3 regions of the Methylobacterium sp. AC433 genome follow, and region 1 is predicted to be linked to each of the others. Evidence: predicted binding sites of a transcription regulator. Region 1 holds the regulator's gene; each other region holds the start of a gene.
The links. Region 1 encodes PhoB, which activates phosphate uptake and scavenging genes when phosphate is short. Its sites were predicted from a motif close to TGTCATNNANCTGTCAT; they were not measured.
Positions count from the first base shown of each region.

Region 2: the regulator PhoB is predicted to act here: its motif matches at 2,288-2,304, upstream of AC0IWM_RS05205 (ceramide glucosyltransferase).
Region 3: the regulator PhoB is predicted to act here: its motif matches at 1,760-1,776, upstream of AC0IWM_RS21255 (ExeM/NucH family extracellular endonuclease).

Region 1 is NZ_CEEDBN010000001.1:637,015-640,927, forward strand. Features, by position in the region: gene pstB (phosphate ABC transporter ATP-binding protein PstB) at 1-203, shown strand, start outside; gene phoU (phosphate signaling complex protein PhoU) at 305-1,030, shown strand; gene phoB (phosphate regulon transcriptional regulator PhoB) at 1,060-1,764, shown strand; gene AC0IWM_RS03110 (matrixin family metalloprotease) at 1,835-2,875, opposite strand; gene AC0IWM_RS03115 (SDR family NAD(P)-dependent oxidoreductase) at 2,956-3,765, opposite strand; gene AC0IWM_RS03120 (MFS transporter) at 3,902-3,913, opposite strand, start outside.
Region 2 is NZ_CEEDBN010000002.1:353,204-357,116, forward strand. Features, by position in the region: gene AC0IWM_RS05195 (glutamine amidotransferase-related protein) at 1-348, opposite strand, end outside; gene AC0IWM_RS05200 (DUF4287 domain-containing protein) at 489-701, opposite strand; gene AC0IWM_RS05205 (ceramide glucosyltransferase) at 988-2,172, opposite strand; gene AC0IWM_RS05210 (NAD(P)/FAD-dependent oxidoreductase) at 2,331-3,296, shown strand; gene AC0IWM_RS05215 (histone deacetylase family protein) at 3,321-3,913, shown strand, end outside.
Region 3 is NZ_CEEDBN010000020.1:32,722-36,634, reverse strand. Features, by position in the region: gene AC0IWM_RS21270 (GCG_CRPN prefix-to-repeats domain-containing protein) at 1-44, shown strand, start outside; gene AC0IWM_RS21265 (ureidoglycolate lyase) at 219-725, opposite strand; gene AC0IWM_RS21260 (bifunctional allantoicase/(S)-ureidoglycine aminohydrolase) at 722-1,561, opposite strand; gene AC0IWM_RS21255 (ExeM/NucH family extracellular endonuclease) at 1,953-3,913, shown strand, end outside.

The sequences.
Region 1 (3,913 bases):
GTATCGAGGAGCTGATCGAGCAGCTGCGCTCGGAATTCACCATCGTCATCGTCACGCACAACATGCAGCAGGCCGCGCGCATCTCGCAGTTCACCGCCTTCATGTACCTCGGCGAGCTGGTGGAATTCGGCCCGACGACGCGCATCTTCATGAATCCGGAGAAGCGCCAGACGCAGGACTACATCACCGGCCGCTTCGGCTGATCCTCGGCAGGCCGGAACCGACCCGCGTGGGCCGGTGGCGGCCCGCGCCAGACACCATCAGGGCGGGCACCGGACAGGAGGCCCGATCGAGGAGCACACCCATGCCCGACCACATCGTCACTTCCTACGACACCGACCTCGAAGATCTGCGCCGCTCGATCTCCGAGATGGGCGGCATCGCCGAGAAGATGATGACCGAGGCCGGAGAGGCCCTGGTGCGCCGGGATTCGCCCCTGGCCCAGGCGGTGATTTCCGCCGATACCCGCCTCGACACCCTCCAGCGCGAGATCGAGGAGCGGGCGATCCTGCTCATCGCCCGGCGCCAGCCCCTGGCGATCGACCTGCGCGAGACGGTGACGGCGATCCGCGTCTCGAACGACATCGAGCGCATCGGGGATCTGGCCAAGAACGTCGCCAAGCGCGTGGTCGCGATCGCCGACCAGGTCCAGCCGCAGAAGATCGTCATCGGCGTCCAGCACATGAGCGACCTGGTGCAGGAGCAGCTCAAGGACGTCCTCGACGCCTATGCCAGCCGGGACATCAAGGCCGCCCTCGACGTGTGGGAGCGCGACGACGCCATCGACGCGCTCTACAACTCGCTGTTCCGCGAACTCCTGACCTACATGATGGAGGATCCGCGCAACATCTCGTTCTGCACGCACCTCCTGTTCGTGGCCAAGAACATCGAGCGCATCGGCGACCACACCACCAACATCGCCGAGACGATCCACTACCTCGTCACCGGCGAGAACCTCCTGGCCGAGCGCGAGCGCCCGAAGAACGACGCCTCCAACTACGCCACCGTGGACATGCCCGGCGCGGCCTGAACCCGTGCCGGTCTGATCGAAAGCGCACGATGAGTACGCGTATCCTGATCGTCGAGGACGAGGAGGCCCTCACCCTCCTCCTCCGCTACAACCTCGAGGCCGAGGGATTCATCGTCGACTCGGCCGCGCGCGGCGACGAGGCGGACCTGCGCCTGCAGGAGCAGGTCCCCGACCTCGTCCTGCTCGACTGGATGCTGCCGGCCCTGTCGGGCATCGAGCTCTGCCGCCGCATCCGCGCCCGGCGCGAGACGGAGCGGCTGCCGGTGATCATGCTCACCGCCCGCGGCGAGGAGGGCGACCGCATCCGCGGCCTCGGCACGGGGGCGGACGACTACATCGTGAAGCCGTTCTCGGTGCCCGAGCTCCTCGCCCGGGTCCGTGCCCTGCTCCGCCGGGCCAAGCCCGCCCACGTCGCCAACCTGCTGGTGGCCGGCGACATCGAGCTCGACCGGGTCAGCCACCGCATCCGCCGGGAAGGCCGCGAGATCCATCTCGGGCCGACGGAATTCAAGCTCCTCGAATTCCTGATGCAGAGCCCCGGCCGGGTGTTCTCCCGCGAGCAGCTCCTCGACGGCGTCTGGGGCCACGACGTCTACATCGACGAGCGCACGGTCGACGTCCATGTCGGGCGCCTGCGCAAGGCCCTCAACCGCCCGCGCCAGAGCGACCCGATCCGCACCGTGCGCGGCTCGGGCTACTCCTTCGACGAGATGTTCGAGGCGGAGGCCGAGTAGCTCAGCCGAGCAACTCGGCCGAAGGGCCGGCCCCCGAACGGCCGATTGCGGTCGGCGCCCGGGTTCGCCCTCAGGCGAACAGCATGGTGTCGGTGGGCAGGTGGACGGTGAAGCCCTTGCCCTCGTCGACCCAGTTTGGGCCGGCGGCGCCGTGGTTGATGCCGTTGGCCTCCTCGGCACTGCCAGCGAAGTGATGCTGGCCGGTCTGGGTGTTGTAGAAGCGCTCCAGGGTCAATCCGCCCGACGCACTCGCATCCGCGTAGGCCTCGAAGGCCACGCCCTCGTACTTGTAGCTCGGCGCGGTCTTCAGGACCTGGTCGCGCTCGGCGACGCTCGTCGTGAAGAAGTGGGCGTTCGAGACCGTGTCGAAGAACCGGAACACGTCGACGGTGTCGGCGCCCTTGGCCGGAGTCGCCCAAGGGGTGCCCTCGTAGGTGAACCACGGCAGCGTCTGCTGGATCTGCAGCTTCTCCGCCGTGCTCGTCGTGTAGAAGTGATCGCCCGTATGCGTGTCGTAGAAGCGGTACACCGCCGTGACGGCGCTGGTGACGGGGCTGGCGGTGACGGGGGCCGCCGGGGTCGCCACGACCACCGCCGGGGCGCTCGGCGCGCCGTAGAGGGCCTGGATTCCCGCGATGTCGCCGGCGCCGAGGGTGGTGATGGCGGGATTGAGGATCGCGTTCATCACCTCGGGCTTGGCGTTGTAATGGTCGAGCCCGAGGGCGTGGCCGATCTCGTGCAGGGCGACGACGGCGAGGTCGACGTTCTGGTTGCTGATCACGCGGGCGCCGGAGGCGTGCCAGCCCTCGCCGCTGTCGAAGGTCACGGCGGCGGATTGCATGCGCTGGCCGCTGTAGGAATAGTTGGCGTAGCCCAGGGTGTTGCCGAGGCCGTCGATGCCGCCGAGGGTGAAGTCGATCTGGGCGGTCGCCGTCGAGGCGACCTGCTGGAACGCGATGTTCGCGGCGGTGGCCCAGGTCGCGAAGGCGCCCTGGAGGATGCCGAGGAAGGTGGTCGGGATCGTGCCGTCGACGGCCCAGGTCACGGTGCCACCGCCCGTTCCCGCCGCGCCCGCGCCCCAGCGCGGACCCTCCAGCGCATAATCCCCCATCGGCTCCCCTCCCGTCCGTTCGGGCCAGGGTCGGTCGGAGAGCTTACGATTGCCTTAACCGCACCCGCCGGTGCGGTCCCTCACACGATGCTGCGCACGACGCCGCCGTCGACGCGAAGCGCCGCGCCGCTGGTGGCGCTGGCGGCCGGGCTGCAGATGTAGGCGACCATGCTGGCCACCTCCTCGACGGTGGCGAGGCGGCCGATCAGCGAGGTCGGGCGATGCTCGGCGACGAAGGCGCGGCCCGCGGCGTCGAGGTCGACCTCGCCTCCCGTTCCCGCCTGCCCCTGCGCCATGCTCTTCATGAACTCGGCCACGCCCTCCGACAGGGTCGGGCCCGGCAGCACGCTGTTCACGGTGACGCCGCTGCCGGACACGGTCTCGGCGAGGCCTCGGGCGACGGCGAGCTGCGCGGTCTTCGTCATTCCGTAATGGACCATCTCCACCGGGATGTTCACGCCGGATTCGGAGGAGATGAAGACCACGCGGCCCCAGCCGCGCGTCACCATGCCGGGGGTGTAGGCCCGCGACAGACGCACGCCGCTCATCACGTTGGTGTCGAAGAAGCGATGCCAGTCCTCGTCCGGAATCTCGAAGAAGGGCTTGGGCTCGAAGATGCCGGTGTTGTTCACGAGGATGTCGACGTCCGGCAGACCGGCGACCACGCGGGCCGCGCCGTCCGTGCTGGCGACGTCGCCGGGCGCTCCGATGAAGCCGGCATGGCCGGTCTCCCGCTTCAGGCGCTCGACGGCGTCGCGGACGCGGTCCTGCATGCGCCCGTTGATCGCCACGTTGGCCCCGAGTTCGCCCAGCGCCTTGGCGATGGCGTAGCCGATGCCGCTGGTGGATCCGCTGACGAGGGCGCGCTTGCCGGACAGGTCGAGATGCATGGGATCGTCCTTCGTGAGGGTCTCGGCCCCCGTGCGGCCTGTGACCGCCCGCGGGCCGGGGCCGTGGGAGGCCTTCGTGCGGATCAACGCGCGGGACGGGACCTGGTGCGATCGCCCTCCGTTTCGGCCTTCCGCCTCAGCCCTCCGG
Region 2 (3,913 bases), on a different contig from region 1:
GCCGATCCCCCAGCCCTTGTCCGACTTCTCGACCCGCCCGCCGAAGGCGGTCGCCATGACCTGATGCCCGAAGCAGATCCCCACGAGGGGCTTCTCCGGATCGAGGCCGCGCAGGTACGCGATCAGCGTGCCGATCCAGGGCAGAGAATCGTAGACCCCCGCGGGCGAACCGGTGACGAGGGTGGCGTCGAAGGCGTCCGGATCGGCGGGCCAGTCGCCGCGATTGACCGAAAACACCGTGAGATCGTGCCCGGAACCGAGGCGGTCGGCCGTCATCCGGCCATAGCCCGGATAGCGGCCGGCGAGCCGCTCCGGCGGGGTGCCGGCTTCGAGGATCGCGATTCTCATGGGTGGCATCAGGGTTGGGCTGACATCGGCACTCCGGGCCTGGCGCGAGCGTCCGTCGAGGCGGTTCGCGGACCATCGGCTCGCCGACACGCCGAGTCCGGAGGCCGGCCGTCGCAGCCGCGGTCGCGACCGTCGATCGCCTACCCCTTAAGGGCCGCCAGGGTGTGCGCCACGAGCGCATTGGCATGGCCATGGCCCATCGAATAATCGGTCTTGAGCATGGCGACCAAGTCCATGTGCTTGGCGGGAAGCCGCTTTCGCAGCAGTTCCTGCCATTCCGCCACCGGTCGCCCGTATGTCTTCTCGATTGACGGGAAGTAGGAGGCGGGTCCCTTGATCGGTCCGTCGCTCATGGCGGTCGTGGCTCCGGGAGATGTGCTGGCCCGTTTGGCGCTCTCGGCATTCTGGATCGCCGGTCTCGTTTTGGAAATGGAGCGTGCCGCCAGGCCGAAGCCCGCTCCCGCCCGAACCCGATTTCGGGCCGCTCCGGAAGGCGCCGGGTCTCTCACGGCGAGGAGGCTCGCGCGGCGCGGTCGGGTCATCGGGATCGAGGTGACGAAGCAGGTCTCCGCCACACCCCGGCGCCGCCGCGTGAGGAGGGCGCAGGGGAAGCCGAGGACGGTCCGCCCGGCGCCGCGATCAGGCGGCGCTGGCGCGCGGCCGCAGGCGGCGCCAGGGTTTGCGGCCAGCCGGCTCGGGCGCCTTCGTCCGGATGTCCATCGGATTGCCGCGCCAGACGATGGCGCCGCGCATCCAGGCGCCGATCCAGAGGAACGGGATCAGCGCGTCGCGGATCAGGAAGGCGAGGAGGAGCCGGGGATGCCGGTACCAGCGCGCCCGGGCGGCCAGGACGATTTCGGCCCCGTACCACAGTCCCGTGAGCCCCAGGAGAAGGACCGCCAGGGTGAGGGAGGGCGCGGCCGCGAGGGCGAGGGCGAAGGGCAGGAGCGGCCCGCAGCCGATCTCGGGGGCGAAGAACAGCGGGAAGGTGACCCGCCGGAGCCGCGCCCAGCGCAGTTGCCGCGACCAGATTTCGGACAGCGTACGGCGTCCGAGGGGCTGGTCGAAGGGAGCGGCCACGAGGTGGACCCGGGCGCCCGCCGCGCGCACGAGCTTGGTCGCCGCCGCATCCTCGGCGATCTCGGCCGCCAGCGCCCGGATGCCGCCGCGCGCCTCCAGGAAGGGCTTGTGCCAGAGCATGCTCTTGCCCTGGGCGAAGCCGAGGCCGAGGGCCTCGCCGGTATATTGCCAGCGCGCCTGCAGGGTGTTGAGGAAGGCGCATTCCACCGCGGCGAACAGGCCGGAGGGACGCGCGCCGATCGGCGTCGAGCAGACGAGGCCGGTATCGGGGCGCCAGGCCGCCTGCAATTGCTGCAGGTAGTCCGGCGGCATCGCGACGTTCGAGTCGGCGAGCACCACCCAGTCGTGACGGGCCGCCTCCCAGCCACGCACGCAGTTGTTGAGCTTGGGGTTGTCGCTGATCCGCTCGTCGCCGACGATCAGGCGGGCGGGCACCCGCGGATGGGCCGCCATTAGGCGCTCCAGGAGGGGGACGATGGGATCGGCCCCGTCGGCCACGCAGAAGATCAGCTCGTAACGGGGATGGGCCAGCTGGAAGCCGCGGGTCAGCAATTCCTCGCTGAAGGCCTCGATGCCGCAGACCGGCCGCACCAGGGAGACCGGGGCGTCCTTCGGGAAGACCGACGCGCCGTTGCGCCGTCCGATCCGCAGGGCCGCCACCGTGATGCCGACGAGGTTGACCAGCGTCAGGGCGACGCACAGTCCCAGGGCAACGGCGGCGCCCGGCTCCGACAGCTCCCGCAACGCCTGATCCCACATTCGCGACGTCTCCCGCTCGCGAGGCTCCAAGAACGCGGCCGGGCGCGGGTTGGACACCGCGTCGCGTCTCCGGCTGCACAGCGCCCCTAACAGCCGCGCTGCTTCAGTCGTATGACAGCCTCGGACGACGAGGGGGGACGTGCGTGGCGGGACCGGCGCAGGTGGCGATCGTGGGGGCCGGGATGGCGGGGGCGAGCGCGGCGCGCCGGCTCCACGAGGCCGGCCTCTCCGTCGCGCTGTTCGACAAGGGCCGGCAGCCCGGCGGTCGCATGGCGAACCGCCGAGACCGCGAGACCGGCCTCAGCTTCGACCACGGCGCGCAGGTGATGCGGGCGCACGGCCCCGCCTTCCGCCGCCGCCTCGACGACTGGAAGTCCCGCGGCCTCGTGGCGCACTTCGACACGGACGGCACCGTCACGGCCGTGCCCGACATGACCGCGCCGGTGCGCGACCTTCTCGCCGGCCTCGACGTCCGCGCTGGCCGGACCGTCACCGCGCTGGCCCGGACGGAGCACGGCTGGCGGGTCGCCCTGGCGGAAGCGGAAGCGGAAGCAGAGGTGGGCGCGGACCGGGTGTTCGACGCGGTGGTCCTGACGGTGCCCGGCCCGCAGGCCCTGCGCCTCCTCGCGGCGAGCGGGTGCGCGCTGCCCGGCGTCGAGCGGGCGCGCTACGCGCCCTGCTGGTCATTGATGCTGGCCTGCGAGGCGGAGCCGTCCGTCCCGGGCGACGTCCTGCGCCCCGCGACCGGACCCATCGCCGCGCTGTTCCGCGAGGGCGTGAAGCCCGGACGCCCGGAGGCGCCGCCGGCCTACACCATCCACGCCACGCCCGCCTGGTCGAAGGCCCATCTCGAGGAAACCCCCGAGGCGGTGCGGGCGAGCCTCCTCGCGGCCATCGGCGAGCTCTTCGGCGGCCCCGTCACGCCCCTCCAGGCCCGCGCCCATCGCTGGCGCTACGCCTTCGTCGAGGAGACCTGCGGCGCGCCCTGCCTCTACGATCCGGCCCAGCGCCTCGGCTATGCCGGCGACGGCTGCCTCGGGCCGCGGATCGAGGCCGCCTACGACAGCGGGCTCGCCCTGGCGGAGCGGCTGATCGCGGATCTGGCCTGAGCGCATCACGATGAACCCGTCCACATGAGCCTGCCCATCGTCTTCCATCCGGCCTACGAGGCGACCCTGCCGGAGGGACACCGCTTTCCCATGCGCAAGTACGGGCGCCTGGCCGAGCTCCTGGCCGAGCAGGGGCTGGCCCCGGACGGCTTCGCCCGGCCCGAGCCCGCCGGGGCCGACCTTCTCGCCGCCGCCCATGACCGCGCCTACGTGGAGGCCGTGCTCGCCCTCGACGTCTCGCGCGAGATCGAGCGCAACATCGGCCTGCCGGTGGGCGCCTCCGTCGTCGCCCGTTCCTGCGCCTCGGTGGGCGGCACCCTGCTGGCGGCCCGCCTCGCCCTGGCCCACGGCCTCGCCGGGAGCACCGCCGGCGGCAGCCACCATGCCCGGCGCGAGACCGGTGCCGGCTTCTGCATCTTCAACGACGTCGCGGTGGCCGCCCGCACCCTGCACGCGGAGGGCACCGTCGCGCGCGCGCTGGTGGTCGATTGCGACGTCCACCAGGGCGACGGCACCGCCGATTGCCTGAGCGGGACGCCCGACCTCTTCACCCTGTCGATCCATGCCGAGAAGAACTATCCGACGCGCAAGATCGCCGGCGACCGGGATGTCGGGCT
Region 3 (3,913 bases), on a different contig from region 1:
GGCACGGCGGCTACCGCCATGCGGGCTGGCACCATCGCTGGTGAGGCGGCACCGATCCCAGACCGGGGTGCCCGTCCTCAACCGGGCGCCCTTCCCCGCGTCGAGACGGCTTCCGACCGGCCGACCGTGTTCCGAAACCTCTCATGCCCCCCAGGCCGAGGCCGGACGGGTCTCGGCCGGGGGGCCTCGTGCGCCGCAGAAGCCGAGCGTGAGGCCTGTCAGACCATATGCGGGCCGTGGATCGTCCACGGCTCGTCGAACACGTATTCCTCCAGGTTCGCACCGAGGCCGCCGCGGTCGACCACGAGGAAGTTCTGGGGCGCGCCGAACGGGGTGAGCACCCCGTGCCACGTGCCGATGGCGTAGCACACGCCCTGGCCCGGCGCGGTGACGAAGGCGCGCGGCCGGCCGGGGCGGCCGCCCTCGTCGTGGCAGACCACCACCAGGAACGGCGCGGCATTCAGGGGCAGGAAGGCCTGCGCGCCCAGCGGATGGCGTTCGACGAGGCTCACCGCGAGGGGCAGGCCGTAGGGTTCGGCCTCGACGTAGCCGATGACCACGTGCCCGTCCTCGCCCGCCACCCGCACCTGCGCGAGGTCGTGGAAGCGGCGGGCCTTGCCGGCGTTCATCGGGCGCGGCGCGACGGCCGCCTTGTCGATCACGGTGCCGAACGGAGCGAAGGCCTCCGCCGTCAGCGGCGCGGCGACGATCCGGCGGCCGCTCATCGGGCCGCCCGGAAGGGCGCGAGCGGGGCGTGCCGGTTGACGTCCTTGTAGAGGAGGTAGCGGAAGGGGCCGGGGCCGCCGGCGTAGCAGGCCTGGGGGCAGTAGGCGCGCAGCCACATGAAGTCGCCCGCCTCCACCTCGACCCAGTCGCGGTTGAGCCGGTAGACCGCCTTGCCCTCCAGCACGAACAGGCCGTGCTCCATGACGTGGGTCTCCTCGAACGGGATCGAGGCACCCGGGCGCATCGCCACGATGTTGACGTGCATGTCGTGGCGCACATCGTCGGAGGCGACGAAGCGGGTCGTGGCCCAGGCGCCGTCGGTGCCGGGCATCGGCGCCGGGATGATCTCCGATTCGTGGGTGACGAAGGCCGGCGGCACCTCGATGCCCGGCACCCGCGCATAGGCCTTGCGGATCCAGTGGAGGCGGGTCGGCCCGGCCCCGTCGTTGCGCAGGCTCCAGGTGGCCCCGGGCGGCAGGTAGGCGTAGCTGCCGGGGGTCAGGTCGTGGGACCGGCCGTCGAGGCGGAGGCGTGCCCGTCCCTCGACCACGAACAGCACGCCTTCGGCTTCCGCGTCGGGCTCGGGCCGTTCGCTGCCGCCGCCGGGGGCGAGCGCCACGAGATACTGCGCGAAGGTCTCGGAGAAGCCCGAGAGCGGGCGGGCCAGCATCCAGGCCTGGGTGCCCTCCCAGAACGGCAGCACGGAGGTGACGATGTCGCTCATCACGCCCTTCGGGATGACGGCGTAGGCCTCGGTGAACACGGCCCGTCCGGTCATCAGCGCGGTCTGGGGCGGCAGGCCGCCGCAGGGCGGGTTGTAGGGCGATGTGGTCATCCGCGGGCTCCAGTGTCGGGCCGATGTGGCGAACTTCGCCGCGGCGCGTCAAGGCGCCGGCGGGCCGGACGCCCCCGCGAACCGCCGCAGGAAAAAACCTCCGGGACGGTGGATTAAAACACGAGGATCAATGCTGATCACGATCGGAAATTACTTTGCCGTGACCTGATCGGCGAGCAGATCGTGGGTTCGATTTGCTTTCATCGATCTGTCACGTGGCGGATCTATTGGCTGCCAGAGCCTGATCTGTCCTGATGCGGCGGAGCGGACGTCCTTACCGGTGGCGTGAAGCCCGCGGCAGGGGCGGTCTGCTCGCGCGCCGCCGACCGGCCGCGCGGGCTCGCGACCAGGTCGCCGGTCACCGGCGCGTCCGCCTCCTCAGAGTGTCCGCATGACCACGACGCCGCACGTCCTCGCGAACGGTCCCCTGCTCCAGGCCTGGACCGATACCGGCGCGATCACGACGAACGACGACTGGAGCAGGGTGCCGGCCATCGTCGGGTACCTGGGTCAGGACCTCACCACCGTCACGGGCACCGACCCGCAGGGCCTCACCGGTGATTCGGCCCTGCCGAACGATGCGGACGTCGTCGCCAACCAGACCAGTCCCGCCACCCTGGGGTCCGGCGGCGTCGCCGAGTTCGAGCTCGCCGACCCGACGATCGCCCTGCAGGGCTCGGGCACGGCGGATGCGCCGAGTCTGGTGCTCTATCTCGATGCCACCGGGCGGCGGGACATCACGGTGGCCTTCAACGCCCGCGACATCGACGGCTCGGCCGACAACGCCGTCCAGCCCCTCGCCCTGCAGTACCGGACCGACGGCGGCGCCTGGAAGAACCTGCCGGCCGGCTTCGTGGCCGATGCCAGCACCCAGGGCAGCGCCACGCAGGTGACCCCCGTCAGCGTCGCCCTTCCAGCCGATGCCGACGGCGCGGCGGGCCTTCAGGTTCGCATCCTGACCGCCAACGCGGTGGGCAGCGACGAGTGGATCGGCATCGACGACATCGCGGTCTCGAGCCTGAGCGCGTCGGCCACCCTGCCGGCCCTGTCGATCGCCGATGCGCAGGTGACCGAGGGCCAGGTGGGCACGGCCGGCCTGACCTTCACGGTCTCGCTCAGCGCCCCCGCCCCGGCCGGCGGCGTCACCTTCGACCTCGCCACCGCCGACGGCACCGCCCGGGCCGGTTCCGACTACGTCGCCATCGCCCTGACCGGGCAGACGATCGCGGCCGGCACCACCTCCGCCACCTTCAGCGTGCCGGTGACCGGCGACAGGGCCTTCGAGACCAACGAAACCTTCGCCCTGCGGGTGACGAACGTCGTCGGCGCCACGATCGCCGATGGCGAGGCGGTCGGGACCATCGTCAACGACGACGCCGCCACCGTGATCAACGGTGTGGCGGTGTTCGATGCGGCGCCCTCCCTCCAGGGGGTCCAGGGGGCGACCGCGACGACACCGCCCTCCCCCACCGGCGCGCTGCAGCTCGTCCGCCTGGGCGGCTACGCCACCACCAACGACCCGGCCACCACCGCGGCGGCCAATGCCGAGGTGGTGGCCTACGACCGCACCACCGGCAGCCTCTACATCCAGAACACCAACGAGAACCGGATCGAGATCGTCGGCATCGGCGCCGACGGGCAGATGGCCAAATCCGGCGAGATCCGGCTCGCCGGCCTCGACCAGTACGGTTCGGTGAACTCGGTGGCGGTCTCGAACGGCGTCGTCGCCGTGGCCTACGCCAATGCCGCCGGTGACCAGCCCGGCCGCGTCGCCCTGTTCGACCGGGCCGGCTCCCTGCTCAAGTCGGTGACGGTTGGTGTTGGACCCGACCAGATCGTCTTCACCAGCGACGGCACGAAGCTCCTCGTCGCCAACGAGGGCGAGCAGTTCACGAGCGCCATCAACCCGGTCGGCAGCGTCTCGATCCTCGATCTCTCCGGGGGCGCGGTCAGTGCCAGCGTCAGTGCCACCGTGGGCTTCGACGCCCTCGACGGCAGCGAGGCGGCCCTGCGCGCCAAGGGCCTCGCGATCACCGCGGGCAAGAGTGCCGCCGCCGACATCGAGCCCGAATACATCGCCCTCTCCCCCGACAGCCGCTTCGCCTACGTGACCCTTCAGGAGGTCAACGGCATCGCGGTGATCGACCTCGCCAATCCCGGCACCGCCCCGATCGCGATCCAGCCGCTCGGCTCCGTCAACCATTCGCTGCCCGGCAACGAATTCGATGCCTCCGACCGTGACGGTGCGGGCGGCACGGCCTCGATCCGCATCGCCAACACGCCGGCCAACGCGCCGATCTACGGCCTGCTCCAGCCCGACGGTGCGGCGAGCTTCGCCGTGAACGGCGTGAC